DNA from 4 places in the Thalassospira sp. MIT121401 genome. Region 4 is predicted to be linked to each of the others. Evidence: riboswitches for the same ligand, from Rfam matches in the RefSeq annotation. Region 4 holds a riboswitch; each other region holds the start of a gene.
The links. Region 4 has a riboswitch for cobalamin ahead of SIB88_RS18405 (ABC transporter substrate-binding protein). Riboswitches for the same ligand answer to the same signal wherever they lie in the genome.

Region 1: linked by a shared signal. The riboswitch ahead of SIB88_RS20325 (ribonucleoside-diphosphate reductase subunit alpha) and the one ahead of SIB88_RS18405 (ABC transporter substrate-binding protein) in region 4 are both predicted to bind cobalamin.
Region 2: linked by a shared signal. The riboswitch ahead of cobU (bifunctional adenosylcobinamide kinase/adenosylcobinamide-phosphate guanylyltransferase) and the one ahead of SIB88_RS18405 (ABC transporter substrate-binding protein) in region 4 are both predicted to bind cobalamin.
Region 3: linked by a shared signal. The riboswitch ahead of SIB88_RS13230 (DUF4198 domain-containing protein) and the one ahead of SIB88_RS18405 (ABC transporter substrate-binding protein) in region 4 are both predicted to bind cobalamin.

What each region holds. Positions count from the first base shown of each region.
Region 1 is NZ_CP138926.1:4,432,413-4,440,451, reverse strand. It holds gene SIB88_RS20335 (cation diffusion facilitator family transporter) at 19-999, shown strand; partial or broken gene SIB88_RS20330 (ribonucleotide-diphosphate reductase subunit beta) at 1,082-2,209, opposite strand; gene SIB88_RS20325 (ribonucleoside-diphosphate reductase subunit alpha) at 2,247-5,207, opposite strand; cobalamin riboswitch at 5,315-5,540, opposite strand; gene SIB88_RS20320 (PhoH family protein) at 5,722-6,483, opposite strand; gene arsJ (organoarsenical effux MFS transporter ArsJ) at 6,822-8,039, opposite strand, start outside.
Region 2 is NZ_CP138926.1:251,188-259,226, forward strand. It holds gene cobN (cobaltochelatase subunit CobN) at 1-1,948, opposite strand, end outside; gene cobW (cobalamin biosynthesis protein CobW) at 2,041-3,081, opposite strand; gene cobU (bifunctional adenosylcobinamide kinase/adenosylcobinamide-phosphate guanylyltransferase) at 3,116-3,643, opposite strand; cobalamin riboswitch at 3,698-3,888, opposite strand; gene SIB88_RS01155 (hypothetical protein) at 4,128-4,802, shown strand; gene SIB88_RS01160 (histidine phosphatase family protein) at 4,907-5,521, opposite strand; gene cobS (adenosylcobinamide-GDP ribazoletransferase) at 5,591-6,406, opposite strand; gene cobT (nicotinate-nucleotide--dimethylbenzimidazole phosphoribosyltransferase) at 6,675-7,709, shown strand; gene SIB88_RS01175 (hypothetical protein) at 7,787-8,039, opposite strand, start outside.
Region 3 is NZ_CP138926.1:2,870,001-2,878,039, reverse strand. It holds gene SIB88_RS13270 (DUF599 domain-containing protein) at 1-397, opposite strand, end outside; gene SIB88_RS13265 (hypothetical protein) at 610-1,095, shown strand; gene SIB88_RS13260 (peptidoglycan DD-metalloendopeptidase family protein) at 1,181-1,975, shown strand; gene SIB88_RS13255 (DUF1491 family protein) at 1,976-2,326, shown strand; gene SIB88_RS13250 (peptidylprolyl isomerase) at 2,430-2,750, opposite strand; gene yaaA (peroxide stress protein YaaA) at 2,945-3,721, shown strand; gene SIB88_RS13240 (glycosyl transferase family protein) at 3,746-4,810, shown strand; gene SIB88_RS13235 (DUF924 family protein) at 4,874-5,419, opposite strand; cobalamin riboswitch at 5,568-5,761, shown strand; gene SIB88_RS13230 (DUF4198 domain-containing protein) at 5,933-6,730, shown strand; gene cbiM (cobalt transporter CbiM) at 6,748-7,422, shown strand; gene SIB88_RS13220 (cobalt ABC transporter permease) at 7,415-8,032, shown strand; gene cbiQ (cobalt ECF transporter T component CbiQ) at 8,029-8,039, shown strand, end outside.
Region 4 is NZ_CP138926.1:3,985,790-3,993,828, forward strand. It holds gene SIB88_RS18395 (ABC transporter ATP-binding protein) at 1-513, opposite strand, end outside; gene SIB88_RS18400 (FecCD family ABC transporter permease) at 510-1,574, opposite strand; gene SIB88_RS18405 (ABC transporter substrate-binding protein) at 1,615-2,640, opposite strand; cobalamin riboswitch at 2,867-3,066, opposite strand; gene SIB88_RS18410 (glucan biosynthesis protein) at 3,237-4,838, shown strand; gene SIB88_RS18415 (AraC family transcriptional regulator N-terminal domain-containing protein) at 4,894-5,811, opposite strand; gene SIB88_RS18420 (SDR family oxidoreductase) at 5,983-6,729, shown strand; gene SIB88_RS18425 (Atu4866 domain-containing protein) at 6,822-7,088, shown strand; gene SIB88_RS18430 (class I SAM-dependent methyltransferase) at 7,151-7,792, opposite strand; gene SIB88_RS18435 (RrF2 family transcriptional regulator) at 7,948-8,039, shown strand, end outside.

The DNA of each region.
Region 1 (8,039 bases), 450 kb from region 4:
GACATAGCGCAGAAAGAAATGTGGGCACGTCGTGCAACGACGGCCTCCATTGTCATTGCTGCGACCCTGATCATCATCAAGGCTGTTGGCTGGTTCCTGACGGACTCGGTTAGTCTGCTGTCCTCCATGATTGATAGTATGCTTGATGTCGGCACGTCTGTGATCAACTTCATGGCGGTCCGTTCGGCATGGCGCCCGGCCGATCATGATCACCGTTTCGGCCATGGCAAGGCAGAACCCCTTGCCGGGCTGTTTCAGTCGGCCTTCATGATCGGGGCGGCTGTTCTGGTCCTGGCCGAGGCCGCATCAAGGCTCAATGAACCCAAACAGATTTCCTTTGCCTATGAAGGCATCTGGATCATGGCTGTGTCACTTGTCATGACAGTCGGTCTGGTACTGTTGCAGCGCAAGGCAGTGCGAATGTCGGGCTCGGTGGCGGTTGATGCCGATTCCATGCATTACAGCAGCGACATTCTGGCCAATCTTGCCGTGATCATTGCCCTGTTTGCCGGGGTATCCGGATTTGCCTGGGCCGATCCGGCAATCGGCGCACTGGTGGCAAGCTTCCTGCTGTTTTCCGCGATCAAGGTCGGACGCAATTCGGTCAAGGTCCTGATGGATGCGGAACTGCCCGATTCCGACAGCCAGCGCATTATTGAACTGACCATGAAAAACGCATCGGTGATCGGCATTCACCGCCTGCGCACGCGGTCATCGGGCGTGCATCGCTTTGCCGAGATCGAACTGATCATGGATGGCGGGATGTTGATGCGCGAAGCCCACACCATCTGCCATCAGGTAATGGACAGCATCCGCTCCGAATATCCCGATCTTGATATCACCATCCATCCCGAACCGCCCGAAGACATCCATCTCGATGAATATAGCGGCTATACCGAAGACCCGGAATTCTGGCACACCGGTCGCGCCAAACGCGCCGGCCAACACGACATCCCGGTTTCCAACGCCGGAAGCGAAGTCGCCGCCATGGGGCGCTAACCGCCAAAAGACTAGGCTTGAATGAAAACGGCTGGAAACATGTTCCCAGCCGTTTTGTTTATGATGATGTTGGGTGTGGCAATCAGTCCCAGCTAAGCGCGCCGCCGTTCTGATATTCGATCACCCGGGTTTCAAAGAAGTTCTTTTCCTTTTTCAGATCCATGGCTTCTGACATCCAGGGGAACGGGTTTTCGACCTCGTTAAATACGGGGGCAAGGCCAAGCTGACCACAACGGCGGTTGGCGATGAAGTGCATATATTGCTCACAGAGCTCGGCATTCAGGCCAAGGAAGCCATTGGGCATGGTGTCGCGTCCATAGGCCGCTTCAAGTTCGGCAGCGTCACGCAACATCGCACGAATTTCTTCCTGAAATTCCGCTGTCCAAAGATGCGGGTTTTCAGCCTTGATCTGGTTGATAACATCAATCCCGAAATTGAGATGGATGCTCTCGTCACGCAGGATGTACTGATATTGTTCGGCGATACCGACCATCTTGTTGCGCCGGCCAAGTGACAGGATTTGCGCAAATCCGGTGTAAAACCACATGCCTTCAAACACGACATAGAACGCCACAAGATCGCGCAGGAAATCCTGATCGCGTTCGGGCGTGCCGGTGGCAAAATTCGGATCATCAAGGTGCTTGGTATAATTTAACGCCCATGCCGCCTTGTCAGTGATTGACGGCACTTCGCGGTACATGTTGAAAAGCTCACCCTCATCCAGACCAAGGCTTTCGACAATATACTGAAACGTATGGGTATGAACGGCTTCCTCGAAGGCCTGTCGTAAAAGATACTGGCGGCATTCCGGGTTGGTCAGGTGGCGATAAATTGCCAGAACGATGTTGTTGGCAACAAGGCTTTCGGATGCGGCAAAGAAGCCAAGATTGCGTTTCAGCATCCGACGTTCATCATCGGTCAGACCATCGCGCGATTTCCAAAGCGCGATGTCGGCCTGCATGGAAACCTCGGTCGGCATCCAGTGATTGTTGCAACCCGCAAGGTACTTGTCCCAGGCCCAGCCGTATTTGAGCGGCAGAAGCTGGTTCACATCGGCCCGCGAATTGATCATCGCCTTGTCACTGACCGTGACACGACCGCCGGAACGGTCAATCTCGCCAAGTCCGGTGGCATCTGTGGTTCCGTCCCCGGCATCAGATGATGCCGGGTTGCTGGTGACATTGTTTGTCGCAGCGGGAGTGTCGTTTTCAACCCAATCTAGCATGGTTCTCGTTCCCGTTTTCTTGTTACTGGCAGGCTTCACAATCCGGATCGTCAAGAGAGCAGGCCTTGCCCCAGACGTCCCCACTGGTGATCGCATCGGATGCGGCGCCCGCATCAATGACGGCGGATGGACGATTGCTGACTGCGGGCGCTGTTGCTGGCGCTGGCGCGGTGACAGGCGAAGGCAACGGGGCAGGGTTTGCGGCTTGCGGGGCATTCACCACCGCATTCAGCCGACCATCGGTGCCCTTAAGTGTCGATTTCTCGACATGGGTCGCGGCACTTGATCGCAGGTAATAGGTGGTTTTGAGTCCGCGCAACCACGCCAGACGATAAAGATCATCAAGCTTTTTGCCAGACGGATTGGCGATATAAAGGTTCAGGGACTGCGCCTGATCAAGCCACTTCTGACGACGTGATGCCGCCTCGATCAACCAGGATGAATCAAGTTCAAATGCGGTTGCATAAAGCGCCTTGAGGTCATCGGGAATGCGGTCAATCTGGCCGATGCTGCCATCATAATATTTCAGGTCGGATATCATCACCTCGTCCCAAAGACCGCGTTCTTTCAGATCACGGACAAGGGCGGCATTGACCACCGTGAAATCGCCAGACATGTTCGATTTCACAAATAGGTTGCGATAGGCGGGCTCAATTGATTGGCTGACGCCACAAATGTTGGAAATCGTTGCGGTCGGGGCAACCGCCATGGTGTTGGAATTGCGCATACCCGTCGATTTGACACGTTCGCGCAGGCCATCCCAATCAAGACATTGGGTCCGGTCCACATTGAATTCCGAACGAACGTCGGCAAGCAGTTCAAGGGAGTCGATTGGCAGGATGCCCTTTGACCAAAGCGATCCGTCGAAGCTTTCATAGCGGCCACGTTCGGCGGCAAGGTCAACCGATGCCGAAATGGCGTGGAAGGCAATGGCTTCCATGCTCTCATCGGCAAAATCGATTGCCTGTTCCGATGCATAGGCGATTTTGAGTTTCTGCAACGCATCCTGGAAGCCCATCAGGCCAAGGCCAACCGGGCGATGACGCATGTTGGAATAGCGTGCTTCGGGGATGGTGTAGAAGTTGATATCAATGACGTTATCAAGCATCCGCATCGCGGTTTTCACCGTTTGTGCCAGCTTGTCGTGATCAAGGCCGTCTTCGGTGACATGGGCCAGAAGATTGATCGAACCAAGGTTACAAACCGCGACCTCGTCTGCCGATGTATTGAGTGTAATTTCCGTGCACAGGTTTGATGAATGCACCACGCCACGATGTTGTTGCGGGGAGCGGATATTGCACGGGTCCTTGAAGGTGATCCATGGATGACCGGTTTCAAACAGCATGGTCAACATGCGCCGCCAAAGATCCACCGCGCGCACGGTTTTGAAATTCGTGATCTGGCCGCTATTGGCCTTGGCTTCATATGCCTTATACGCGGTCTTGAATTTCGCACCATAAAGATCATGCAAGTCCGGCGTGTCATCGGGCGAAAACAGGGTCCATGGCGCATCTGCCATCACTCGTTCCATGAACAGGTCCGGTACCCAGTTGGCCGTGTTCATGTCATGCGTCCTGCGGCGGTCGTCGCCCGTGTTCTTGCGCAGATCAAGGAACTCTTCGATATCGATGTGCCAGGTTTCAAGATAGGCACAAACAGCCCCCTTGCGCTTGCCACCCTGATTAACCGCAATGGCGGTGTCATTGGCGACTTTCAGAAACGGAACCACGCCCTGGCTTTGGCCATTTGTACCCTTGATATGGGCGCCAAGACCACGCACCGGGGTCCAGTCATTGCCAAGACCGCCGGAATATTTCGCCAAAAGCGCGTTGTCCTTGACCGATTTGAAGATGCCATCAAGGTCATCGGGCACGGTGGTCAGGAAGCAGGATGACAGTTGCGGGCGGCATGTCCCGGCATTGAACAGGGTCGGGGTCGATGCCATGAAGACAAAGGTCGAAAGCTGATCATAAAATTCGATTGCCTTGGCTTCGCGGTCGATCTCACGGATGGCAAGACCCATGGCAACCCGCATGAAAAAGGCCTGTGGCAGTTCAAACCGCGACCCTTTGACATGCAGGAAGTAACGGTCATAAAGCGTCTGAAGTCCCAGATACTGGAAGTTCAGATCGCGTTCCGGTTTGATCGCAGCGGCAATCTTTTTCAGGTCAAACTTTAACAATTCCGGATCAATCAGGCCGGACTTGATGCCTGCCTTGATCGCGGCGGGGAAATAGGTCGCGTATCGTGCGCCCATCTCGGCCTGGGTGGCTTGTTCGGGCTGGTCGAAGACGAAGCTCAGGGCTTCTGTCCGAAGCTTGTCAAGTAACAGGCGTGCGCTGACAAAGGCGTAATTCGGTTCGCGCTCTACCAGTGTTCGGGCTGCCATGATCGGGGCAAGTGCCAATTCCCCGGTGGTGACACCGTCATAAAGGTTCTTTCTGGTTTCTTCCATGATCGGTGCTGTGCTGACGCCATCAAGGTCGCCACAGGCCTCGGCAATCACGGTCGCCAACCGGTCAATATCAAGCAACCTTTTGCTGCCGTCGGGCAGGGTGACATGAAGTTCGGGCTGCCCGGCCTTTTTGCTTTTCTTGCGTGCATCAAGCTTGGCGCGTTCGCGCGCACGGTCTTCACGATACAGGACATAGGCGCGCGCAACCTTGTGATGTTCGCTGCGCATCAGGGCCAGCTCGACCTGATCCTGTATATCTTCGATCTGAAGGGTATGGCCCGGCGCGGCCCGCTTTAACAAGGTCGTGGTAACCTGATCGGCCAATCCATCGACAATGTCATGTACCCGATGTGATCCCGACGCGGTTTCACCCTCTGCGGCAAGAAATGCCTTGGTCAGGGCTGTTTTGATTTTGGTTGCATCAAAGGCCGTGACCGATCCGTTACGACGGATCACCTGATAGATGGTGTATGAATTTGATGAAGGATCGGAAACGGCTGGCCGTTCCAACTCGACTGTTTCTGACATCGTAAGCCCCAATCATATGGGGGCAAAGGCCAAACGGAGGTATGCAGGGATGATTGGCGGTCTGCCAGTCAGATCACAAGCACTCCACCGGGACACCCCGCCCGTGAATGTTTACGTTCGCTCACGGCAGGTCTCCTGGCTTGCGGATCGATGCTTCATCCGGCCTTCCCGAAATGCCAAGCATTTCAGTGACCATGGTTGGATTAATGCTAGCCGCTTACAGTTGCGGGGGCAGCTTCGGCATTGTCGTGCATATGCAAAACGCACCGAATTCCCTCTTAGCCTTCAAACCGATATGGTTCGGTAAGAAGGACCGTGATGTCTATATATTGGGTTCGGATTGAAAATTTCGTCAATATATATGTTTTCTTGACAGGTTTTACCGATCCCGGTGATCGGGCGCGAAGCCAAGAATTATCAGTCTATATAAGCAGATCCAAAAAAGTGACGGGCCCTTTCGGGGCCCGTCCTTTTTTCTTCTTTGGTTTGCTGTGTCGGAACTTGATGACCGAAATCAGAGAACCGTAAGCATGCTTGCAACCAGCGGATGGCGAACAATGTCCTTGTCGCGCAGCTGGACACAGGCGACATCTTCGACATTTTCAAGTCGCTCGGACATTTCCGAAAGACCCGACATTTCCGGCAGTAGGTCGGTCTGATCCGGGTCGCCGGTCAGGATCATGGTGGAATTCCAGCCCAGACGGGTCACCAGCATCTTGAGCTGCCCGTATGTGCAGTTCTGGGCTTCGTCGATGACGACGAAGGCATTGTTCAGGGTACGGCCACGCATATAGCCGATCGGGGCAATCTCAATCGTGCCGTCCGAAAGGTATGTGCGCAGGCGCTTGGTGCCAAGACGATCATTAAGCGCGTCATAAAGCGGGCGAAGATAAGGTGCCATCTTGGCTTCGACATCGCCGGGCAGGAAGCCGATATTTTCGCCGGCTTCAACAGCCGGGCGGGCCAGAACGATACGACCAATATCACCCTTATCAAGGGCTTCGACTGCCTTGGAAACGGCGATATAGGTTTTACCGGTGCCTGCCGGGCCAAGGGCAAGGACCAGGTTGAAGGCATCAATGGCTTCCATCAATGCGGCTTGGTTTTCACTTTTCGGGCGGATGTTGCGGCGGTAGCTTTGATCGCGTTGTCCTTTCTGTTCTGCGACTTCCCCCTGAAGCGGGTGCCAGTCAGCGTTCTTTTCATCAAACAGTTCATGGACATTGTTGTCGGACTGTTGCGGACGGTTACGACGGCGTGCTGCGCGCTTACCCATGACGATCACCTCATCAAATGTGCCAAAAAAGCAAAACGCGCCATTCCGTCATGGAAAGGCGCGCATTCAATTTTCATCTTGCGATGGAAGTGGCGGTAGGAGTTTCCGCCGGTCACAACATGTTGCATGTGCGATCCGGGGGGCGAAAATTCTCGTTGTAAGACGCTTTTTCGCGGCACTCGGGAACCCCTCCTGCGGTCCAGTGATTGACCGTTAATTGGAATCGTACCCCTATATGCAGTGTCTTGTCACGGTTTTTTGCACGATGAAATTTTCGTGAATCCGGATTGTGAGTCTTTTCAGTCATTTATCCCGCATCTGCGAAAGAACTTTTTTGTTCAACTCTGCGGTGTGATGGCGCTTCTTGCCGGAAGGGCGGCACTGATGATCCAGCTGATGGTCAAAAACGCGATCGACGTCACAAGACATCCGACCAGCCCGCCATAGGAATAGGCAACGCCCGACAGAATGGTCCCGCAAAGCCTCCCGATGGCATTGGACATGTAATAAAACCCGACATTCATCGCGACCTTGTCGCCGTCGGCATAGGCAAGGATCAAATAGGAATGCAGTGACGAGTTCACGGCAAAGACAATCCCGAACACCAAAAGCCCGCCCAGAACTGCAAGTTGCGGCGCAATCCCCTGTGTGACGGCCGCGGCAATGGCAGTGGTCACCGCGATCAAGGCTGCGATCCAGAACCGGGCGGTGCGGCCATCGGGTTCGTGTGATCCGGCGCGCAGCATTTTGGGCGCGAAGGCCTGAATGAAGCCGTATCCGATCACCCAAAGCGCCATATAGGTGCCTACCTCGATATGGTTCCAGCCCAGTTCGGCTGCCAAAAACACCGGCAGTCCGACCACAAACCAGATATCACGCGACCCGAACAGGAAAAGCCGGGCTGCCGACAAGACATTGATCTTGCGGTCACGCGAAAACACGTCCCGGAATTTGGGTTTGATCTTTTCTGACGGTCCGGACATGGCATTGCCCAGTGACAGTGCAACCGCGATCAGCGTGATGGCAAGACCGACAGCCATGGCAAGCAATGCCCCGGAAAATCCAAGCCAGGACAAAAGCGCACCGCCCATGAAAAAGCCGACCCCTTTAAGGGCGTTTTTCGAGCCGGTCAAAAGGGCAACCCATTTGAAAAGCGCGCCCCCGGCATCTGCGGGCACCAGAACCTTGATTGCCGATTTGCTCGACATCTTGGTCAGGTCCTTGGCCACACCCGATGCGGCCTGAAGTCCCATGACATAGATAACCGAAATGGCCGGTGCCCAATCGGCCTGTGTTTGCGAAAGTGCGGCAAGCGATGCGATCTGAAGGATCAATCCGCTATAAAGGGTAAAGCGCAGCCCGCGTGTTTGTGCCAGCCATCCGCCAACCAGATTGGTTACAATCCCCGCCACTTCATAGAGGATGAACAGAAGGGCAATTTCAAATGCCGAATAGCCAAGGGCATGGAAATGCAACAGCACCAGCATCCGCAACGCCCCGTCAGTCAGGGTGAAGCCCCAATAGGCCCCGGTCACAAGTGCATAATTGCGAATGGC
Region 2 (8,039 bases), 870 kb from region 4:
GGCGCGGATCGACCGCAGCAGCATCATAATATTCATCGACCAATGCTTCGAGATCTTTGAGCGGCCCGTAACTTTCCGCGCGAGTCAGGGGCGGGGTCAGATGGTCAAGAATGACCGCCTGGGCACGGCGTTTGGCCTGTGTGCCTTCGCCCGGGTCATTGACGATAAAGGGATAGAAATGCGGGGTCGGGCCAAAGACTGCTTCGGGGAAGCAATCCTCGGAGAGTGCCAGTGACTTGCCCGGCAACCATTCCATATTGCCATGTTTGCCAAAATGAATGATCGCATCGACGCCAAACACATGCCGCAGCCAGATGTAAAAGGCGAAATAGTTGTGCGGCGGCACCAGATCGGGCGAGTGATAGCTTTCAAGCGGATCAATGTTGTAGCCACGCGCGGGCTGCAAGCCCACGACCACATTGCCCATCGGCAGGATCGACAGGGCAAAGCTTTCCTGATCGGGCAGATAAAACGGATCGGTTTGGGGATCACCCCAGGCCTCGATCACCTGGCTTCGGATCGATTTGGGCAGCGCGGCAAAGGCGGTTTGATAATCCGCCAGGGACAGCGTTACCCGTATCTCACGCGTGGCAAGGGACTTGAAATCGTTGGTCGGCCCGGCCTTGATCGCGGCAATCAGGGCATCGCCGTCTGCCGGCAAATCGGTGATGGCGTATCCGTCTTCAAGCATGGCGCGCAGGGTTTCGATCATGCCAGCCGGCGTATCAAGCCCGACACCATTGCCCAGACGGGCATCCTTGTTGGGATAGTTGGCCATGACCATGGCGATCTTGCGATCTGACGGGGCAGATTTGCGCAACCTGATCCAGTTGGCGGCAAGTTTTGCGGTGAAATCGACCCGATCGCGCACCGGGATATATTTGACGAGATCGATCTGGGTCAGGTCATCCTTACCCGCCGATCCCTTGAACGAAACGGCCCGGGCCAGAATACGACCATCGACCTCGGGCAAGGCGACATTCATCGCGATATCACGGGCGGCAAGCCCGTTTACACCATCGCGCCATGCATCTTCGCTGCCACCGGACAAGACCACCTGAAAGACCGGCGCATCAACGGCATCAAACGGCCCGTCATATCGTTCCGATCCCGGAACGGAAAGCGCAAACCCGGTCGTATTCAAAATCAGATCGGCATTCGTTTCCGCAAGCCAGTCTCCGACCAGCGCACTTGCCACCGGGTCCTTGAGGCTGGCGACAAAAATCGGCAACGGATTGAGATGGTTGTCGCACAATGCAGCAACCAGCGCATCTATGACGTCAAGATTTCCCGCCTGGACAAGTGATCGATAAAAAATGATCGGGGTGACCGGCTGATCGGTTTTCCAGTTTGATCTGATATCATCAAGACCGGCCTGTGACATGCCCGGCCAATATCCGCCAGCCTTGACCAACGGAGCGGCTGGCGACCAGTTCCACCGCACATCTGCGTTCAGTTTTTCATAGATCAGACGCAGCAAATTTTCGGCATTTTGCGGGCCACCTTCGATCAGGTAGCGCCAGATATGCTGATATTCAGCACCCTTGACGGTGGATAGCGACAGAAGTTCGGCATCGGGTTGATCATCACCGGGCAACAGCACCATCGGGATATCACGCGACCGCGCCAAGGCGACCAGCTGCTCGACACCATATTCCCAATAACCGCGCCCGCCCAAGATCCGCACGATGATGAATTTGGCATCACAAAGCACATCATCGACATAAAGATCGACCGACATATTGTGACCAAGCTGCAAAAGACTGGCCAAACGCAAAGACGGAACATCATCACCAAACGCATCCGCCAGACGTGCCTGTGCCCCGGCAAGGCAGGCAAGCTCGGACTCGGCCGCAGACAGGATGACGACATCGCCCGGTTCCTGACCAAGATCGACCGCTTCGCTGCCATCGGTGACCATGCCGGGCTGTGCTGCCAAAAGATGCATTTGAAATTCCGTCTGTTCTGTCGTCAAAAGCACCGATACCGGACGCAAAACATCCGGTATCGGTCATATGGTTTTATGTGTGCCCAATGGGCTTAGGCTGCCTTGATTGCGGCCTCGATCGCGGCACGGTCCATACCATGCAAGCCGATCACCACCAGTTCGGAACGGCGGTTTTCCTTATCGGCCCAGGGACGGTCAAAGTAACGCTGGAAACGTTCGCCGACCCCTTGAACCACATGGCGCATCGGTTTGCCCGGAACATCAAGGAAACCCTTGATGCGCAGAACATCATATTGACGCACGATGTCGATCAGGCGTTTTTCAAGGACCGCCGGATCATTGACCGCATCAAATGAGACAACAAAACTTTCAAAATCATCATGATCATGTTCATGACCATCATCATGATGGCTCGGGCGGCTATCGAGGTCATCCTCGGCCGCAGCACCAAGGCCCAGCAAAATGGCGTTTTCAACACGGGAATGCTCGGTCGCGATGATTTTGACCGACGGCTTTTTAAGTTCAGCGCGGATATCGGCTTCGACCTTGGTGCGTTCTTCGTCGGTCAGAAGGTCGGTCTTGTTCAGAACCACCATATCGGCGCAATGAAGCTGTTCTTCAAACAGTTCTTCAAGCGGGCTTTCATGATCAAGGTTTTCATCAGCCTCGCGCTGGGCCTGAACCGCATGATGGTCATGGGCAAACAGCCCGTCGCGCAATGCCGCACCATCAAGAACCGCGACAACCCCGTCGACAGTCACGCGCGACCGTACTTCGGGCCAGTTGAACGCCTTGACCAACGGCTTGGGCAGGGCCAGCCCGGATGTTTCGATTACGATATGATCAGGCGGCGTATCGCGATCAATCAGGCCACGAATCGTTGGCAGAAAATCATCCGCAACCGTACAGCAGATACATCCGTTTGCCAGTTCAACCACATCATCCTCGGCACAGCCTTCGATACCGCACCCGTTGATGATGCCGCGATCAACGCCCAGATCGCCAAATTCATTGATGATCAGGGCAATGCGTTTGCCATTGGCATTTTCCAGCATGTTGCGGATCATGGTTGTCTTGCCGGCCCCCAAAAAGCCGGTAATGACGGTTGCCGGGATTTTACCCAATTGTGCCATTTTCAAATTCCTTGAAATTCAATCATTTAAATTGTCATTTGACCTGCATCGGAATGCCGGCAACGACAAGCGTCACCCGTTCAACCAATGCGGCAATACGTTGATGGAGACGTCCGGCATGATCGCGAAAAGCGCGCGCCATTGCATTTTCCGGTACAATCCCGAAACCGACTTCGTTTGATACCAGCAACACCGGAATACCCAGCCCAGGCAAGTGATCACAAAGCCGGTCGATTTCAGCATCAATATCGCGATCTTCAAGCATCAGGTTGGTCAGCCACAAGGTCAGGCAATCGACCAGAACCGGTTTGCCGTCCGGCTGATTGCAGGTGTCGAGTGCACCGCAAAGATCAAGCGGTTCCTCGATCGTTTGCCAAAGATCGCCACGCGATTGTTTATGAAGGTCGATGCGGTTGACCATTTCATCATCCCATGCCCGACCGGTCGCGATATATATGCCGCCGCCAGCCGCATTGATGATGTTTTCGGCGAACCGGCTTTTGCCAGATCGCGCACCGCCAAGAATCAGATGTGTCCCGCAAGGCGGGTCAGTCCGGGTCATATTCTATTCCTCGCCATGGCCTCCCACCGAGGCCCGATTGCGTCGCCATCATTTGAGATGATGACACCATTCGGCTGGTTTCCTGGCTGCGGGCATGAAAGCAATCCGCCTTCCCGGTTTCCCGGTGGCTGGTGAATGGCAATACATCCACCCGGATCACCCAACCCGATACAGTTGCGGGGGCAGCATCGGCATCGCACCGATTTCCCATCACCGAACGGTGCGCCGAACCTAACAGGTTTGCCCTTGAACCCAAAGGGCATTCTCTGTCCGAACGGGTCAGCTAACCGGAAGGTCAGTATTTGTAAGAATTGCCTGCTTGAGGCCGGCCCTCCTTTAAGGGAACATAATATTATCAAGCTGGAATTAGAGTGGTAACAAATCACCTTCCAGCAAGATCACCGGGACAAAAAACATCAAAACCGGTGGGCCGCATAATTGCGGCACCAAACTCTTGGGGTTAACTGGAATTTTGCAAAATCAGATGGCAGTTTCTGCACAACTATCGAAAATCCGAAATCCGAACACACCAACCTGGACCACATCCTCGCGCAAGGATATGTGGCTTGGTCTGCTTGAACGCCTGAATTCCGACAATCGGGCCTTTCAGACGTTTCTGGAAGAATATGCGACCGGTGCGGACATTACATTGTCGCGCCGCGATGTGCGCAGCATCTTTGCTCTTGATGCTTCCAAAGGGGTGATCGGCACCATCATCTGGTCCCATGCGCGTGGCATCCGCGTCAATGCGCTGTCGCTGCTCGTGCGTGATCTGCCGACGCTCATCACGTTGATGTCGATTTCGGATTTCGGCCAGGAAGAATTGAACGAATTGCTTTCCCAGCCGGGGATATCGGTCCCCACCGCCAGCAAAATGCTGTCAGCCTGTGGAAAGACCTATCGCAAGATGCCCGCAGCCATCATTGATGACAACGTCATCCAGGCGATTGAGAATACGGCTCTTTGTGAAGATTTCCCGCATGTCGCCAAATTGCGCAACAAGTCACGCAGCCGCCCGCTGCCCTATTACGAAGCCTATTTGAAAGACGTGACTGCGATCTGCGAAAAGCATGACATTACCGCAGATATGCTTGATCGCTATCTTGCTGAACATGCACTTGAAGATCTTCCCTTGAATTCCGAGCTGCAAACGGCCTGATTGCCGCGGACAGGGCGGTCTATGGCACGGAAATGGTCACGACATCCACATCCTGACGGCATCGTTCCACAGCGGGTCGATGCCGTTTTTATTTTCTGTCAAAATCATCCGAAGCTTTGATTGACCGCGGTCACACGCCAGCCGGGCTGATCCACACCGTCAATATATTCCAGTCTGGTCAGACTTAGCGTATCGATATGGAATGACAATGCCGCTTCAAGTGACAGTCCCAGCGCATTGGCCATGATCGCGCGGATGGTACCGCCATGGACCACTGCAACAATGTCACGGCCCGCCCAGTAGCTGGTGGCGTGGGTGAAAACCGGACCGACCCGCTCGACCATATCGGCAAAGCTTTCACCATTTGGCGGCTGCTGTCGGGCGAAATCGGTCCAGAATTGTGTGGTTTCGCCTTTCGGAAGGTCGTTCCAGCGCTGAAGCTCCCAGGCCCCGAAATGTTGCTCGGCAAAGCCGCTTTCGCGGGTCGGGGTGATGTCCTCGTCGATCAGTTCCTGAAGCTTGAGCGCGGTATCAAGCGTCCGTGACAGATGGCTGGTCATCCAGACCGCATCGCGGGGCAAGTGCCGCGCCACCGCACGCAGTTTTTTTTCATCAGACAGATCAACCTGCATGTCACTTCGGCCATAGACCAGACGTTCCGGGTTTTGCACCGGCGCATGACGCACCAGCCACCAGCGCGTTGTCTTGATTTTGGTCATGCTTTCCCCGGTTTGTTCGGACATTGGCAGTCAATCATGGTCGTTTTGAGCGATCAGCAAAGTTCCTGGCTATGCCATTACGGCAATGAATCCGATACCGGCAAACAGTTCGGCACAGATTTGGGTTGCCCCCAACACATCACCGGTCTGGCCACCGATTTGTGATCTGGCAACCATTGCGACGATCAGGATCGCGATCATCACACCGACGATTACCGCAAACATCGCACCGATACCGCCCAATACCAGAACAATGGCGCTGGCAATGGCAAACCCGACCAGAACCGGAAGCCATCCGGGCCGCCCGGCCCCTTTGCCCAGTCCGTTATCCCGCGCTGGCGGCAATATGCGCATAACAACCGGCATTGCCGCACGGGAAATAACCGCCATGATCAGAAACAGGATACCGGCCTGTCCGATATCCGCCGCAGCCGTAATCAGAACCAGCCGCAAACCCAGCGTCAAAATCAGCATGACAACCGCATAGGTCCCGACAGTGCTGTCGCGCATGATTTCAAGTTTGCGGTCGCGGTCCATCCCGCCGCCAAAGCCGTCAGCACAGTCGGCAATGCCGTCTTCGTGCATCGCGCCGCTCAGCAATACCATCGCTGCAATGGCAAAGATCGCATAGACAAGGGGGTTTCCCGTCAGAAAATCGACAAGCATCGCCGGCAGCAATGCCAGGCCCGCCAGAACCAGCCCGACAAGTGGCCAGCACCAGACAGATCGCGCGATCAGAGCCGCCCGGAAATCACCAACCGGGGGCAACGGCACCCGGCTGAGCAATGCCATGGCACGCCAGAAATCGGATAAAACCGACGCATCAACAGACGTTTTATCCGCATCATCATGCGGATCACCTGTCGGTGTATCTGTGCTTTGCATGTTTGTTTCGTTTTGGTTATGATCTTCGGACACCATGAAATTCCGATTTTCGAACTGGCAATCTGTTGCGCATAGGCCTAGTTTGGGGCCGATTTTATTGGGGTTCTTCAGTCCACCGCGAAACCGAAGCCATCCCGGATCCGGGACCGGCAGACCGTTGGCCGATACTGAAACACACCAATTGATTGGTTTCTGACCCTAATCCTTACCATTCCAGAAGCCAAGCGGAACACGCTTTTTGACGATTTGCCGCCAGCCGGAGACCACAATGTTCAATCCCAAGCACCCGCCCCAAAGCCTTGATGAAATTCGCAGTCTTCTGGCCGATTTGCCGGCCGTTGACGCAGAGGCACAGGCTGCTGTTGCCAACCGTGAGCCGACCCTGACCAAACCGGCCGGGTCACTTGGCCGTCTCGAAGATTTCAGTCTTTGGCTGGCAGGCTGGCAGGGAACATCACGCCCGCGGATGTCTCGGCCCCGCGTCACTGTCTTTGCCGGCAGTCATGGCGTTGTGGCACAGGGCGTGTCTGCATTTCCGCCAAGCGTAAACCAGCAAATGGTAGAGAATTTCATCAATGGCGGGGCTGCCATCAACCAGATTTGCAAATCGGTGGATGCGGAACTCCGCGTGATGGAAGTCGCACTTGAAATCCCGACCAACGATTTCAGTCAGGAACCGGCGATGGATGATGAGGGCTGTGCAGAAGCCATGGCCTTTGGCATGAGCGCGATTGAAAAGGGCCTTGATCTTTTTGTGCCAGGCGAAATGGGCATCGGCAACACCACCGCCGCAGCGGCAATTGCCCATGCACTTTATGGCGGCAATCCCGGGGACTGGACCGGGCGGGGAACCGGTATTGATGACGCGACCCTGACACTCAAGACCCGGGTGGTTGGCGATGCCATCATCTTGCATAAAAACCAGATGCATGACGGGCTTGATGTCTTGCGCTGTGTTGGTGGGCGCGAAATTGCCGCCATGGCCGGGGCGATTATTGCTGCGCGCTATTCACGGGTGCCGGTATTGCTTGACGGATATGTTTCCTGTGCGGCGGCGGCGGTTCTGGCCGCCATGCGAGCTGATGCACTTGATCACTGTCTTGTCGGCCATGTTTCAGCAGAGCCGGGGCATATTCGCCTGCTTGAAAAGCTTGGCAAAAAGGCATTGATCGATTTCGGCATGCGCCTTGGCGAGGGGTCGGGTGCAGCATTGGCGATCCCGCTGCTGCGCTCGGCTGCTGAATGCCATAACGGCATGGCGACATTTGAAAAAGCCGGCATTGACGGCAAGGAACAGGCTTAAGCGGCCAAATTGCTTTTCATCGAAGCTTTCAGACAACCATCACAGCGTCGGGCATCACACCGTCGGGAAGCCCGGCGCTATTTTTTTGTCCGCTCGCTCATCAATTGTTCAACGTGGCGACCCTGGAACATGGTGATGTTGATCGAATGGCCGAATTTGATCGCGCGTTCATCGTCGCAACGGCACAGAATCACACGTGTATCACCTGATTCCGCGACTGCTGCGCGCATGGCTTCGCGATGGGCATCATCCATGCTTTCCATATCCGGATCCCAGATCATCTTGATCATATCAACGCCCAGCTTGTTGCGGTTGATATAGGGCAGGGAA
Region 3 (8,039 bases), 1.1 Mb from region 4:
AGGTGAACTTGAAAAAGGCATAGATGAAAATTACGATCAGTAAAACCACCTTGCATTCCCAGACGCCAGGCGTGGTAATGGCGGCAAAGGGCAGGGCAGCGACCGTTTCGATGGCCTTGTCTGTATAGCCAAGCAGCGCGACAAGACCGATCAGCACCAGAATGGTGGTTGATGAAAAGAAACTGATACCGGTAATCAGGTTGCCGGCGATCGATGTATCAACCATCCGGATATTGCGTTTAAGCATCTGTTCCATCCAGCGATGGCGATTGCGTGCCATGTGGGCAGATATGGAATTGCGTCGACGCGGCCCGGCATCGGCAAAGATCGTGTAGCCGATCCACCATGAAAGAGCCCAGCAAATTGCGACGATATCGATGACGTTGAATGCGGGCATTGAATGGTCCATGCGTGTTATGCCGAAGGTTCAAGCGGGTTTGGAATTGTTTTATATCCTACTGACATTGCGTTATTCTTCGCAATCCTCTTTCCATGGCCCTATATCGTCGAAATGTGGATCCTGCATAGCTGATCATCTTGTCGCCAGCGCGGGTTGAGTTTTCCATCAATCCAGAGTATCAGCAGCGCAAATTTTCATTGGAGACCGACATGAGCGATCTTGAAAACGATCTTGGCGAAGATATCGACTTCGAAGAATTCGAAGCCCACACCGAAAAATTGCTGGAAGAAGGTCGTACCAAAGACGATCTGTTCGAATTTGTCGGCTTTATGAATATCAATGAAGTCGGCACGCATATGATTGCGGCTGAAATGGTTCTGGACGAAGACGCCATCGACCAGATGAGCGAGAACCTGCGCAAGCTTGATATCGATCTGTCACCGCTGGGCGAGTTGACCGGTGGCCTTAAAGGCGGCGAAGACGTCAAACGTGCACTGGGTGCCTTGTTCCTGGAGCTGGTTGAGCTTTGCGAACTTGATGAAGATGACGAAGACGCCGGCGAGCTTTCAGAAGAAGCGCTTCTTCTGTTGAACTTCATCAAACGGTTCAATCCGCAGATGCGTCGTCTGACGGTTGCGCTGACCGATACCGACGATGATGATGTGTCGTGCGAGTATGAAGTGACCAACTGGTAAGCTGGTACTTGCCGATCAGGCAGATAATCATGTAGGCAAAAGGCGGGGAACCAACCCTGCCTTTTTCTTTTAGGGAGCCATCATTGTGCCTGCCACCATGCCGATCAATGCGACCAAGCGATTGCAGACCTATCACGACCGTCATGCGCGCGGGCTTGAGCCCTTTGAAGATGCCGCATTGTTGCGCGACTGGATTTCCGATCACGGCGACCAGTTTCATTCTGTTGTGGAATGTGATCTGAAACGTTGCCCGAAGATCGTTTATGATTTTTCAGCAAATAGTGATGTGGTGATCGGCGGCACGAGCGACCCGGCACGTCAGACAGAAATCATGTGGCAACAACTGGCCGCGGCAGACGCGCCGGTCGGGATCGGTCGATATCGCGAAGACCGTGTCTGTTATCAATCCGAACAGTTCAAAAACGACGGTGAAGCCCGAAGCCAGCATCTGGGCATCGATCTGTTTGCAGCCGCCTATACGCCGGTCTTTGCCCCGCTTGATGGCGTCGTACACAGCTTTGCTGACAACAATTTGCATCTTGATTATGGGCCGACCATCATCTTGCAACATGAACCGGCGGGTGGTGTGCGCTTTTACACCCTGTATGGTCATCTGAGCAGACCGTCCCTTGAAGGACTTTATAAAGGCAAGGAAATCCGCGCCGGCGAGCTGTTCTGCCGGTTTGGCGATTTCCCGATCAATGGTGACTGGATACCGCATCTGCATTTTCAGATCATTTTTGACATGCTGGGCCGGGAAGGGGACTATTTCGGGGCGGCAAAACCATCGGAATGGGATATCTGGACAAGCATTTGCCCGGACCCGAACCTGATGTTGCAGATGCCTGAAAATGTTGTCGCCAGCCGGGATGGCAAATAGATGCAGCCACGTTTGAAAGCAGGACTTTGGGTTCGTGGCCAGATTGCCATTTGCCAGTCAAACCTGATTACGGCCATGGTGCTCCATATGGGCAACGAGGATGCGGGGGCGGTTCTCCTCAAGCTGAACCGGTTCGATGCCGGATGTTTCGTCTATTCCCGGGTTACGACACTGGACGGCGATCTTGGCTGGATGCTGGTTGCAGGCGGTCCAGATGGCGGGCGTGAAACCGAATTTTCCTGTGATAACTATTGGCGCAAGCAGATCGACTTTGACCGCGATGTGTGGGTTCTCGAAATCGAAGACCATAAAGGCCAGTACGAACTTGATGCACCCGTCGTTGATTATTAGAACGCGGATCGTCAGTCCTGGCAAAGGTGCGCCACATTTCCGGCTCACCAAAAGAAAAAGGCTGGCAACAATGTGCCAGCCTTTTTCTGATCGCAGCGCGGGATCAGGCGGTGCGCTGAAGCAGGTGATAACCGAAATCGGTTTCAACAACGTCAGAGGTCGCACCGACATCCATGCTGAATGCAGCAGCATCGAATTCCGGAACCATCATGCCACGGCCAAAGAAGCCAAGATCGCCGCCCTGCTGGCCGGACGGGCAATCGGAATTAGCTTTTGCCAGTTCTGCAAAATCGGAACCGTTTGCGATCTGGTCTTTAAGGGCATTGATTTCGTTCAATGCTTCTTCTTTGGTGCGGGTGGCGGTCGAACGTGCCGAACCGGCATACATCAGAAGAATGTGCGACGCGCGAACTTGTTCACTCATAACTGGTCCTTTCTTCCGCCAAGGCTTGCGCCAGACGGATTTTCTGCAAGATTAGAAGTTTATGGATAAAGCCAAGGGTCCAAATCCATGCACAGTCGTATACACCTGTACATGGGCTTGGGCCCTAGACATTGTCCATGCCTTGTGGCTTGTTACGACAAATTGAACCGAGATGAAAGAGAAGAGGCAGATTGATGCTTGCTGTTGTGTCCCCGGCCAAGAAGCTGGATTTCGAAACGGACGTGCCGGAAATGGCCGTTTCCCAACCGGCGTTTCTCGATGACACGGAAGAATTGATTGAAGTTGCACGGAAAAAAAGCCGTGGCGATTTGATGAAGCTGATGGGGATCAGTGAAAACCTTGCGGATCTGAATTATCAGCGCTTCCAGCATTTTTCACGGCCTTTTGATCGCAGTAACGCAAAACCGGCGATCTTTGCCTTTCGTGGTGATACCTATGTCGGTCTTGATGCCGACACCATGAAGGATGCCGATATCGACTGGGCCGAGGACCATTTTCGGATGCTGTCGGGGCTTTATGGTCTGTTGAAGCCGCGTGATCTGATGCAGCCTTATCGCCTTGAAATGGGCACACGGCTTGAAAATCCGCGTGGCAAGGACCTTTATGCGTTTTGGGGTGACAAGATCGCCAAAGAGATCAACAAGCTTACCGAAGGCCACAAGGACCGCAGCCTGATCAATCTGGCATCCAACGAATATTTCAAGTCGGTCAAGACCAAGCTGCTTGATGGACCGGTCATCACACCGGTCTTTAAGGAAGTCAAAGGCGGGGCTGCCAAGGTTGTCGGCTTCTCAGCAAAGCGTGCGCGTGGCATGATGGCGCGTTACATGATCGACAATCGACTGGAAAACCCGCAAGACCTTAAGAAATTCAATGTTGACGGTTATTGCTACCAGGATGACCTGTCAAACGAGACGGAGTGGGTCTTTACCCGCGTCCATGACCAGTAACGACAATTTTTTCGGTGAGTACGTATGACCGACGAGCATCTTGAACAGCTCGAGGAAGAAAATCATTTACCCGAATCTCATCCGTTTTCGGGGTATTTGAGAACATTCTTTCGGGGGCCGGGCCGTTCACGCAGCCTGACGCGCGAAGAGGCATTCGATGCCTTTTCAATGATCCTGCGCGATGAGGTCGAGCCGATCCAGCTTGGCGCATTTTTGCTTATGCTACGCTATCGGGCGGAAACGCCGGAAGAACTCGCAGGCATGATCGAAGCCGTGCGCAAAGCCGCAAGGCTTGATGCGGATGATGGACAGGACGCCAACCCGGTGGGCCGCCCGATGCTTGATTGGCCTTCATATGCGGCTGGTCGAACCCGTGGTCTGCCGTGGTTTGTATTGTCGGCACATTTGATATCGCAGAACGGTGTTCCGGTTCTGATGCACGGTTATAACTCGCATCTGGTCAATGGTCTTGGAACCGAGGCCGCGATCAAAGCGCTTAAGCTGCCGATCGCGATGTCAGCCGAAGAAGCCCGTTCGGATATTACCGCAAAGGGGTTTGCTTATCTGCCGCTGCGCCATATGCATCCGAAATTGCAGGAACTGATCGGTCTGCGGTCGCTTCTGGGGCTGCGCAGTCCGGTGAATACCCTGTTGCGGTTGCTAAACCCGTTACAGGCGCGGGCTGCTTTCCTGGGGGTGTTTCATCCGGCGTTTCTGGATGTGCATCGCGAAACAGGCAAGCTTCTTGAACTGCCGCGAATTGGCGTGATCAAGGGCGGGGGCGGCGAAGCAGAACGCACACCGTTCAAACATGTTGATCTTCGGATGCTTGATAACGGCGAGCTTTGCGACGTCCGGTGGCCGGCACTTTTGCCAAAAACCGAAAAAGAAATCGACGATCAAAGCCCGGTGACCCTCAAACACTTCCTGGCTGTTTGGCGCGGCGAGGTCGAGGATGCCCCGGCCGAAGCCAGGATCAAGGGCAGTGCAGCGATGGCGGCATTCCTTGCGGGCAAAGCCGATTATATGGACGAAGCCGAATCCCTGGTGCAGGGGTGGTGGGATAATCGCGATCGCGATATCGGTTGATATCGCGTTTTCGCAGTGAATGATTTTATGAAAGCGGGACGGATTGACGTCCCGTTTTTCATTCTAGAATGACGAGCCCGGTTCTTTGAGAAACGCGATTTCTTCTGGTGTGGATGTTCGGCCAAGGATGTCATTGCGGTGCGGATAACGCCCGAACCGGTCGATGATTTTCTTGTGTTTGATTTCAAAACCGTAATTGTGTTCAAGCCCAGGCTGATCAAACAGGGTCACGGCAATTTCATGGATCATTTCGGATTCTGAATGCATATAGGGCATATACAGAAACGCCCGCTGTTCAGGTGATCCAAGTTCCTTGTCCTTGCCCAAGGATACGGCTTCCTGTGCAAGAATAAGCGCGATCGGATCGGCAGCAAATGATTGCGGCGTGTCGCGATACATGTTGCGTGAAAACTGATCCAGAACGATGATTTCGGCAAGGCGCCCCGATGCGGTGGTGCGCCAGGTGAAAAGTTCACCGGCAAGCGCCGCGGCATGAATGTCGGAAAATCGTTCGGCAATGTGGGTATCAAGTGCAGTATCCTTGATAAACCATTGCTTTTGTTCGAGTTCCTTGAACCAGAAGTCCAGGACTGTTTCAGGAGCCATCATTTCCAACCCATCCCATGTAAGGCCAATCGCAATATTGTGCGATGTGTTTGCTGATCTTTGCCGCGGGAAGGGCGAAGGTCAAGCAATGGCGCGAAAAGATAATCCGTTCTGATGCGGGCAAAGAGTTGACAGGTGTTTGCCGCCCATGGAATATGAACGCGTCTTGGGTGTTGATCCATTGGATCGGCTTAAAAGGGAACGTGGTGCGTTACGACAATGCCACGGCTGCCCCCGCAACTGTAAGTGGTCCGAGCATTACCTATGCCACTGGTGACAAACCGGGAAGGCGTAATGCTTTTGAAACCACGAGCCAGGAGACCTGCCTTTGACTGCCGGACACGGCTTGTCCGGTACTGAACTGTTGGACGCCGGGGTGAGCGTCAGGTTGCAGGGAAAAGGCGGTCTCGTCGTGAAACCGGTATCTTGCTTCCAGCCATCCTATCGTTCTTGATCCTAACTCTGTGCGTCGGGAAACTTTTCTGACGTGCATCGTTCGTGAAAAGAGACGATTACATGTTTAAAACTCTTGGCAAGCTTGCGATTGCAAGTGCCTGTTTCGCGTTCGCGTCACAAAGTGCGCACGCCCATTTTCAATTGGCCTATACACCGGAAGTCAATGTGACCGCCCCCGGCGAACTGCCGGTGAAACTGATATTCTGGCATCCGTTCGAAAACGGACATGTCATGGATATGAAAAAGCCGGTGGCGTTTTACGCAATCCATCGCGGTGATAAAATTGATTTATCTTCAACGCTTTCTGAGGTGACCTTCACAGGGAAGGAGAATACCGCCAAGGCGTATGACGGTACTTTGACCCTTAAGCGCAGTGGCGATTACGTGATGGTGGTGGTGCCCGAACCCTATTACGAAGAAAGCGAAGATATCTTCATTCAGCAGATCACCAAGTCCTATGTGAACCGCAACGAAATCCCGACCGACTGGATGGAGGCACAGGGACTTGTGACCGAAATTCTGCCGTTAAACCGGCCGACCAACATTGTCGCAGGTTCGACCTTTACCGGTCGGGTGCTGAGCAATGGTGAACCGGTATCCGGGGTCGAGGTTGAAATCGAATATATGGCAGCCGAACCCGATATGGACCGTAACGCGCCCAAGGAACCGACAGCAGGACCGATGCCCGGTGGGGCGATTGTCGCGATTACCGATGCCAACGGGTATTTTACGTTCGGGATCCCCAAGGCCGGATTTTGGGGTTTTGCGGCCCTTGGCAGTGGGCCGGACAAAGAATTTCAGGGAAAAGAGCTTTCACAGGATGCAGTCCTGTGGGTTCGCGCCTATGATGTGCAATAGGCTTGGGGACAAAATAGATGCATATTGTTGACGGGGCACTGGCCCCAGAGGTGCTGATTGGCGGTGGCGTGCTTGCAGTCGCGGGGCTTGGCCTTGGATTGCGCAAACTGCCAATCGATAAAATTCCGGCGACGGGGGTGTTATCGGCGACGTTCTTCGTCGCCTCCCTGATCCACGTGCCGGTCGGTCCGTCGAGCGTGCATCTGATTATGAGTGGCCTGGCCGGGCTTGTGCTTGGCTGGACCGCATTCCCGGCACTTTTTGTCGGGCTTTTGTTGCAGGCCATCTTTTTCGGATTTGGCGGTTTGACTGTATTGGGGGTCAATACCGTCAATATTGCGTTTCCTGCGGTGATTGCCGGTTTCATGTTTCGCGGATTGGTGTCGCGAAGCAATCCAACCTTTGCGGCAATCTGGGGCGGGTGTGCCGGTGCGCTTTCAATTGCGCTGACCACCTTGTTCGTAGCTATTTCCCTTGGTCTGAGCGGGGAAGGGTTTGTACCGGCGGCCAAGCTTGTTTTCTTTGCCCATATTCCGATCATGGCGGTCGAAGGTCTGGTGTCTGCAGCAGCGGTTTATCTGATCATGAAGGTCAAACCGGCCTTGCTGATGGCCGATGCCCAGATCCGCCGATATGACGCACAAAACCCCGCGATCCTGGCCGAACAGGTGAATGAGGCCAACAATGGCTAAGCTTGCAACTGGGGTGTTTCTGGCAGGCCTTCTGTTCGGAATGCAGGCCGCCCAGGCCCATAAGGTGATTGCATCGGTTTTTCCAAGCGGCATAGCTGTCGAAGGGGAGATCGGGTTTTCCAATGGCGATATGGCTGCGGACACGCTGGTTGAAATTTTTGACCGGCAGGGAAACAAGATCGATGAAATCAGAACGGATTCTGACGGCTTCTTTGTCTATACGCCAAGCCGGAAAGTTGACCTTGTCTTTCGGGCCGATCTGGGGGCAGGGCATGTTGCAGAAGCCAGTTTTGATATTGCCGACCTGACGGGAATTTCAGGGGCAGGCAGCATTGCCGCAGTTTCTTCGGATGATAGCGCTAACATCACTGTGGATGGGGCAGTTGTCGGGGATAATGCAACCAAAACTGCAATCACCCGCGAACAGGAAGAAGTCATTGCCGCGATCGTTCGTGATGAATTGCGGCCATTGCGTCGGGAAATTACCGCCTACAAGGAAAAGAACGATCTTCAATCGATTCTGGGCGGTATTGGTTATATATTCGGGTTCTTCGGGATTGCCTATTATCTGGCAGCAAGACGTTTGAGAGCCAAAGCAACCAAATCATGAGCCATCT
Region 4 (8,039 bases):
GATATCAAGATGGTTGGTCGGCTCGTCCAGCAACAGGAAATCGGGCTGTTGCGCCAATGTCCGGGCGATATGAACGCGCTGTTTTTCCCCGCCCGACAATGTTTGCCACATCCGGTCAGCCATCAGATGCATCTCAACTGCTTCCAGCGCCTTTTGGACAATCGCCTGGTCATCTTCCGACCAGGGTGACAGCAAACTCAGATACGGCGTTCTGCCCAGCGCCACCGCCTCGCGCACGGTAATGCGGTCAATGGTGTCGGCCTGTTGTTCGACAAAGCCGATCCGTCGCGCCAGATTGCGACGCCCGACTTTTTTCATCGCTTGCCCGTCAAGCAGGGCCTGTCCACGAGACGGGGCACGAATACCGGCCAGAACCGACATCAGACTGGTTTTGCCAGACCCGTTCGGCCCGATCAGACCAAGGAATTCCCCCGGTTCAACCCGCAGCGACACATCACTGATGATTTTCTTGAAACCGGCATTCCAGCCAACATCGCGCAGTTCCAATGTCATCGCAGAACCCTTCCATGACAAAGAATAAGCGCAAAGGCCGGTGCCCCGATCAGGGCGGTAATCACCCCGATGGGAAGAACCTGACCATCCAGGATGATGCGTGAAACAATGTCAGCCGCAACAAGGAATATCGCCCCGATCAGGGCCGAAACCGGCAGCAAAAGCCCATGCCGGGTCCCGACAAAGAACCGTGCCGCATGCGGGATGACCAAACCGACAAAGCCGATCGAACCGACAAGACTGACCATCACAGCCGTCATGGATGCCGCCACCGCAATCAGAACCACATAAACACGGCGCACCGGCACGCCAAGCGATGCCGCCGATTCCACACCAAAGGTAAAAGCATCAAGTGCGCGCGCATACCAAAGACACACAACCAGCCCGCCAAACGCAACGGGCAGCGCAAGATAGACATCGTCCCAGCGCACACCGCTCAGATTGCCAAGCAACCAGAACATGATGCCGCGCGCCTCGTCCGCGGTTGCTGCCTTGGTGACGATAAAGGATGTCAGGGCGTTGAAAAGCTGTGATCCGGCAACCCCGGCCAGAATGATCGCGCCCGCACCACGACCGGCCGGAATGGCCAGAAGCGCTACAAACCCGAATGCCACCAGTGCACCGACAAACGCGCCAAGTGACAGCGAAACCATCCCCGCCCCAAGACCAAGAATGGCAACACTGACCGCGCCGGTAGATGCCCCCGCCGAAATGCCCAGCAAATAGGGATCGGCCAGACTGTTGCGCAAAAGCGCCTGCAACACGGCCCCCGACAACGCAAGTGACGCCCCACAGGCCGCAGCCACAAGTGCACGCGAAATCCGGTAATTCCAGATGATCCCGGAATCGATTGGATCAATCTCATAGCCTGCCTGCCACAGATGATTGGCAATGGTTTGAAGAACCGTGCCAAGGGGAATGTGTGTCTCCCCCTTGGCAGCGGCAATTGCAACCACAGCGGCAAGCAGGATCAAAGCCGCCACGGCCGCACCGCTTCGCGCAAGATATGCCCGCCCCGCCCGCGATCGTGCGGGGGGCTGAGGGGGTGCTTTTTCAAACATTGAAGTCTCCGGGCATATCGAGCGCCATCGGGTTAGGCAATCAGTTCGAGGCACTCAGGCGTTCGACAGCCTGGGCAAGCGTTTCAATACCGTCAATCAGACGAATGGTCGGGTCCATCGATTGCGCATCCATCACAACGATATTGCCGTTTTTAACCGCTTTCATCTGGCGTGTAACCGGATCGGTTTTCAAAAAGTTCATTTTGACTTCCCAATCATCTGCCGGAAACCGGCGACGGCCCATTTTACCGATCACAATGATATCGGGATTGGCGCGCGCAATGGTTTCCCACCCCACGGTCGGCCATTCTTCGTCGCTGTCGATGATGTTTGTTACGCCAAGTTTTTCCGCGATATAGCCCGCCGCCCCGTTTTTGCCCGCGACATAGGGATCGCTTTTAATCTCGGCACTGGAAAACCAGAAGACGGTTGAAACATTGCTGTTCCCGCTGGCATTGACCTGTGCCAGGGACCGGGCTTCACGATCTTTCAACCTGGCAATCAGGGCCGCGCCGCGATCCTCGATATCGAAAATCTGCGCAAGGTCGGAAATTTCCCGATAAATCAGGTCCATGGAGAAACGGTCATGGCGCACCCCGTCGCCGCCGCCGGCATTGTCCTTGCCGACACAATCGGCCGGTGCGGTATAGACCGGGATCGAAAGTTCATTGAACTGTTCGGTGGTGCCGACAATGCCCTTGGGACCGACATGCCATTGATACTGGGTGGCGACCAGTTGCGGTTTTTGCGCAACCACGGTTTCAAAGCCCGGATCATTATCAGCCAGACGCGGCACGGACGCATTCACATCCCTGAATTCATCCATGACCGGACCAAACCAGACCCCGGTGCCTTTGACCTTATCGGCCAGCCCCAGCGAATAGAGGATTTCTGTCGTGCTTTGTCCAAGCGACACAACCCGTTCGGGGGCTGCATCAAAGTGCAGCGTGCTGCCGCAATTTTCGATGGCAAGCGGATATTCCGTCGCAGCCGCAAACGGGGCCGAAATCATAAAACCGGCAGCAAACACCCCGACTGCCAGCGCATTTTTATAGTGACTGATCACTTTGACTTCCTTTCAAAGACATACCGGCAAGGGTCGGCAATTACCGGCCATTGCACAGCATATCGCAAATGTTATGTTATAACATAACATACACTTTACTATCGTCAAGGGACTGGCAAAAGTGTCGGGAAATGGCGGAAGATGTCAGGATCGGTATTCAGGCGCATTTACAAAAAACTGCCGGAAACCGCGACATATGCCGACATTCTCCGGGGCACCCCGCCCGGTCCGTCGCATTCATGTCGGCAGGTCTCCTGGCTCGCGGGTCAAAGCACTTTTCCTGGCCTTCCCGGGTTCATCCCAGTGGCATTGGTCAGAAAAACGCTCACCGCCTACAGTTGCGGGGGCAGCTTCGGTTGATGGGCATGCAGCCCAGATCGAATTCCCTTCATCCGATATCCGGATACCGACATCTGACCGTTAGATTAAAGCCCAAACCCGGTCAAGGAAATTGGCAGATGACCAGAGGCATTTACACAGGGGTCCATGCAGAAATTGCAGTCGACACGACCTTGAATTTGCCATGTTTCATCCCGATTACCTCCACACTGTCTGGTATGCTTGCCGACAAATGAAACCATTGGAACATGATGCACATGACGACTTCTGTTGAACGCAGACGCTTTTTGAAATCCATCGCGGCAGCCGGTCTTATCCTGCCGGGAATGTCGATCTATCAGCATGCATTGGCAGAAGTACCGGGGCTTGACCTTGGTGCGGGACAGCCGTTTGATTTTGCCGATCTGATTGCGCGTGCCAAATCGATGGCGCAGGCCGCCTATGAGCCGCCGGTCGCCCCCAACCCGGAAATTGTCGGGCGGATCGATTACGACACCCATGGAAAATTGCATTACAAACGCGATCATTCGCCATTTTCCGATGGATCGGGCACCTATCCGGTGACGTTCTTCCATCTGGGCATGTATTTCGCCAAGCCCGTGCACATGTATCTTCTTGAGGACGGCACAGCACGCGAAGTCATCTATAAACCCGATTACTTTGACATGCCAGCCGACAGTATTGCCCGCCAGCTGCCCGAAAACAGCGGCTTTGCCGGGTTCCGACTTCATGAAGAACTGTCGCGCGATGACTGGAAAACCCAGGACTGGGCGGCGTTTCTTGGCGCATCCTATTTCCGTGCCATCGGTGATGAAGGCCAGTATGGCCTGTCCGCGCGCGGGATTGCGGTCAATACCGCCACATCCCAACCCGAAGAATTCCCCGATTTCCGCCAGTTCTTTATCGAGCCGGCCAAAAATGCCGAAGACCCGGTCACCATCTATGCGCTGCTTGATGGGCCAAGCATTACGGGTGCATACAAATTCCTGCTCTATCGCGGGCAGGGTGTGACGATGGATATCGAAAAACACCTGTTTGTCCGTCGCGATATCGAACGGCTTGGCATTGCGCCGCTGACCAGCATGTTCTGGTATTCCGAACAGAACAAATCATTCCGGTTTGACTGGCGCCCGGAAGTCCATGACAGCGATGGCCTGGAATTGTGGACCGGCAGTGGTGAACGCATCTGGCGACAGTTGAACAACCCCGAAACCATCCGCGCATCTGCCTTTGCCGATCATAATCCGCGCGGTTTTGGACTGATGCAGCGTGACCGCGATGTGAAGAACTATCTTGATGGTGTGCGCTATCACCGTCGCCCCAGCCTGTGGGTCGAACCCCAGGAAGACTGGAATGACGGTGCTGTACAGTTGATCGAAATCCCGACCGACGATGAAATCCACGATAACATCGCGGCATTCTGGGTTCCGAACGCCCCGGCCAAAGCCGGAAACAGCTATCAGTTCAAATATCGCCTTCACTGGCAGGCCCATAACCCGTTCCCGGTTGCCGAACTGGCAAAGGCAACTTCTACCCGGATGGGACGCGGCGGCGAACCGGGCACCAACCGCCCGAAAGACGAGGTCAAGTTTTCCGTCGAATTCGAAGGCGATGTTCTTGGCACCCTTGCCTATGGCGAGTTCCCGGAAATCGTCGTATCGACATCGCGTGGTGAAATCACCCGCACCAAGATCGAACCGATCATGGATACCCGTATCTGGCGGGCGGCCTTTGACCTGAAGGCGGCCGGCACCGATCCGGTTGATCTGCGTATGTATCTCAAACGCGGGGATGCCCCGCTCAGTGAAACCTGGATGTTCCAGCATCTGCCGGCACTGGGTAATCAGCATCAAGGCTGATCAAAACCTGGCAAGAATGATCAGGGGGCGGCAACACCGCCCCCTGTTTTTTTATTTACGACGCCATGCCTTCGCCCGGGCGCGCTTGGGCCGATTGCCCAAGGATTGCCATGACATCGCGCATCGGTGGTGCACCAAACATGCGGGCATATTCGCGGCTGAACTGCGATGCACTTTCATAGCCGACCGCATAGGCCGCACTGGCCGCGTCCTTCATTTCTGCGAGCATGATCTGACGCGCTGTCGTCAGGCGCAGGCGCTTTTGATATTGCAGCGGACTCATGGCGGTGACCTGTTTGAAATGATGATGGAAGGATGACGGGCTCATATTGGCGAAATCTGCCAGTTCCTCGATCTTCAGCGGCTTGTCGAAATTATCCTTCATCAACCGCAATACCGCCGATATCCGCTGCATGTTGCTGCCACCAATCGCAAGACCGGCAATCAGCGCACCCTTGCCGGTGCGCAACAGTCGGTAATGCACTTCGCGCATCAAAAGCGGCAACATGACCCCAATGTCATCGGGCCTTTCAAGCAACTCGACCACGCGCAACACCGCGTCAATCAGGCTGTCGGTGGTTTGTTCGACAAACAGTCCGCGGGCACTTTCGCCTTCTGCCCCGATCTTGAGATCCATATGCGTGACCAGCTCGCTTAAAATCTTGCCATCAAGATCAAGCGACAAACTGCGATAGGGTTGCTGATCACTTGCCAGTGTCACATGCCCGACAAGGGGCAAATCCACCGATGCCGCAAGAAGCTGTCCGGGTTCATATCGATAGAGTTCCTGACCCAGCGTGACTTCCTTGGCCCCCGACACAATCAGACACAGGCAGGGCTTGTAAATCGTTGGCACCTTAAGGCTTGGCGCGGTTGACCGGAACATCCAGACAGGCTCAACCGCCGTGCGCACCGAGCCATCCGCCTCGCAGTATTTGTCAATCAGATTACAAAGCCGCTGATAGCTATCCATTACCAAATCCCTCGCATTTCCTAGGATGCAGTATACACACCCTCACACCCAGACAAAGCCCGCTTTGACCTACTTGGAGGATTAGGCAATCCAATTCGAGTTCTGTGTATTCAACAAGCCACATCTGATCGGCACAGTAAGCGCCATGACACAAACGCAAAGGAGCATGTCATGACGAACCCGATCAATTATCTCGAAAACAAGACCGTCATCATCACCGGCGCCAGCAGCGGCATCGGGGAGGCCACCGCGCGGCTTCTGGCATCGCGCGGGGCCAAGGTTGTTCTGGGCGCACGGCGTACCGAACGCCTTGATCAGATTGTTACCGAAATCGAGGCCGCCGGTGGCACTGCCATGGCCCGGTCGGTTGATGTCACCAATGCCGACAGTGTCGAGGCACTGGTTTATAACGCCCAGAACCTTTTCGGGCGCGTCGATGCGATTTTCAACAATGCCGGTGTGATGCCGCTTGCCCCGATGTCGGAACTTAAAACCGATGAGTGGGAAAACATGATCAACGTCAATATCCGTGGTGTTTTGAACGGGATTGCTGCTGTTCTTCCGATTTTCAAGGCACAGGGCGGCGGCCATGTCATCAATACCGCATCGATTGGCGCACATGTTGTTGTGCCAAGTGCGGCGGTCTATTGCGGCACCAAATACGCCGTCTGGGCCATTTCCGAAGGCCTGCGCCAGGAAAGCGAAAATGTCCGCGTGACGACCATTTCGCCGGGCGTGGTTGAAACCGAACTGGGCCACGATATTTCCGATCCGACCAGCAAGGAATTGCTGACCCAGTTCCGCCAGATCGCCCTGACACCCGATGCGATTGCCCGTGCGGTTCTTTATGCGCTTGATCAACCCGCCGATGTTGATGTCAACGAAGTCATCGTGCGCCCGACGGCATCGGCCTTCTGATGAGGCAATCCGTCCTTTCATCCGGCTTTGCAACTTTGCTGATGATGCTGGTGGTGCTTGCACCATCAGCATCGGCCCAACAGGAGACAGAGATGCGCAAAACCATCCAAACCGCCCCGCATCCCTATATCGGCATGTGGGTGACCAAGGACGGCCATGTCCGTCAGGAACTGCTGCCCAATGGTCGCTATGACGAAGCCCGTGACACCCGTCAATCGGCCTATCAGGGCGATTATCAGGTATCGGGAAATTACATCACCTATCAGGATGACACCGGCTTTACCGCAGATGGATATTTTGAAAATGACGTTCTTTATCACGGCGGTATGGTGATGTTCCGCGAGGCGACCATAAACTAGGTCAGCCTGCCGACCCCCGGACAATACGGGCGGGCATACGGGCCCGCCCGGTTTTGTCTTACTCAGATACGTTCAAGTGCAATGACCGTATCAATGACCGAGCCCTTTTCACCCTTGGGACCGGTCGCCATGCGTTCGAAATTATCCACCGTGACGGTTTTCCACTGGCTCATATCAAGCCCCAGGGCATCGCGCGCCTGTGCAGGTGACGGGAACACCATGTCTTTGGGGGCCGATGACCATGATGGACGTGATCCGTGGGTGGTAATCAGCAACAAGCCGTTTATCGCGACCTGTTGTGCTGCCCGGTTCAAAATCCTGTCGCGGGCAAATTCGAGTGGCGATTGCAGGAATTGCGCAGTTACCAGATCAAACATGCCGTTGGGCAAGCTTGTATCCAGATCATGGGCCGCGAAGGCAATATTATCCTGCACGCCACTTCGCAGGGCATTGGCCCGCGCATAGCCCAGTGCCGTTTCCGAAATATCAACAGCCGTCACTTGCCACCCGCCTTTTGCCAGCCAGACGGCGTCATCGCCCTTGCCACAACCAAGTTCAAGTGCGCGCCCCACCGGGCGACCGACAACAAACCGCTCAAGAACAGCAGACGGCTTGCCGCTGGTTTGCGGGGACTGCTTTTCATAGGTTTCTTCCCAAAAGGTTCTGGCGTCCATTTTGGGATCAACATTTGGATCAAATTTCATCGGAGTTCTCTTGATAAAGTCGGGGATATCCGTGATTGCGAATCACGTAACATTAAAAGTTACATGATTTGTCGCACCTGTCAATTTCATGTATCTTTGATTGTTACATGTGATAAAAACGACGGAACATCTGATCGACGAACAGGACCGCCTTCATGCGTCAGGACAACCGCCTGCCCCGGGTTTTGCATGCCCTTTTGCATCTGAGCGACATGAAAGACCCCGCCACATCCGAACAACTGGCCGG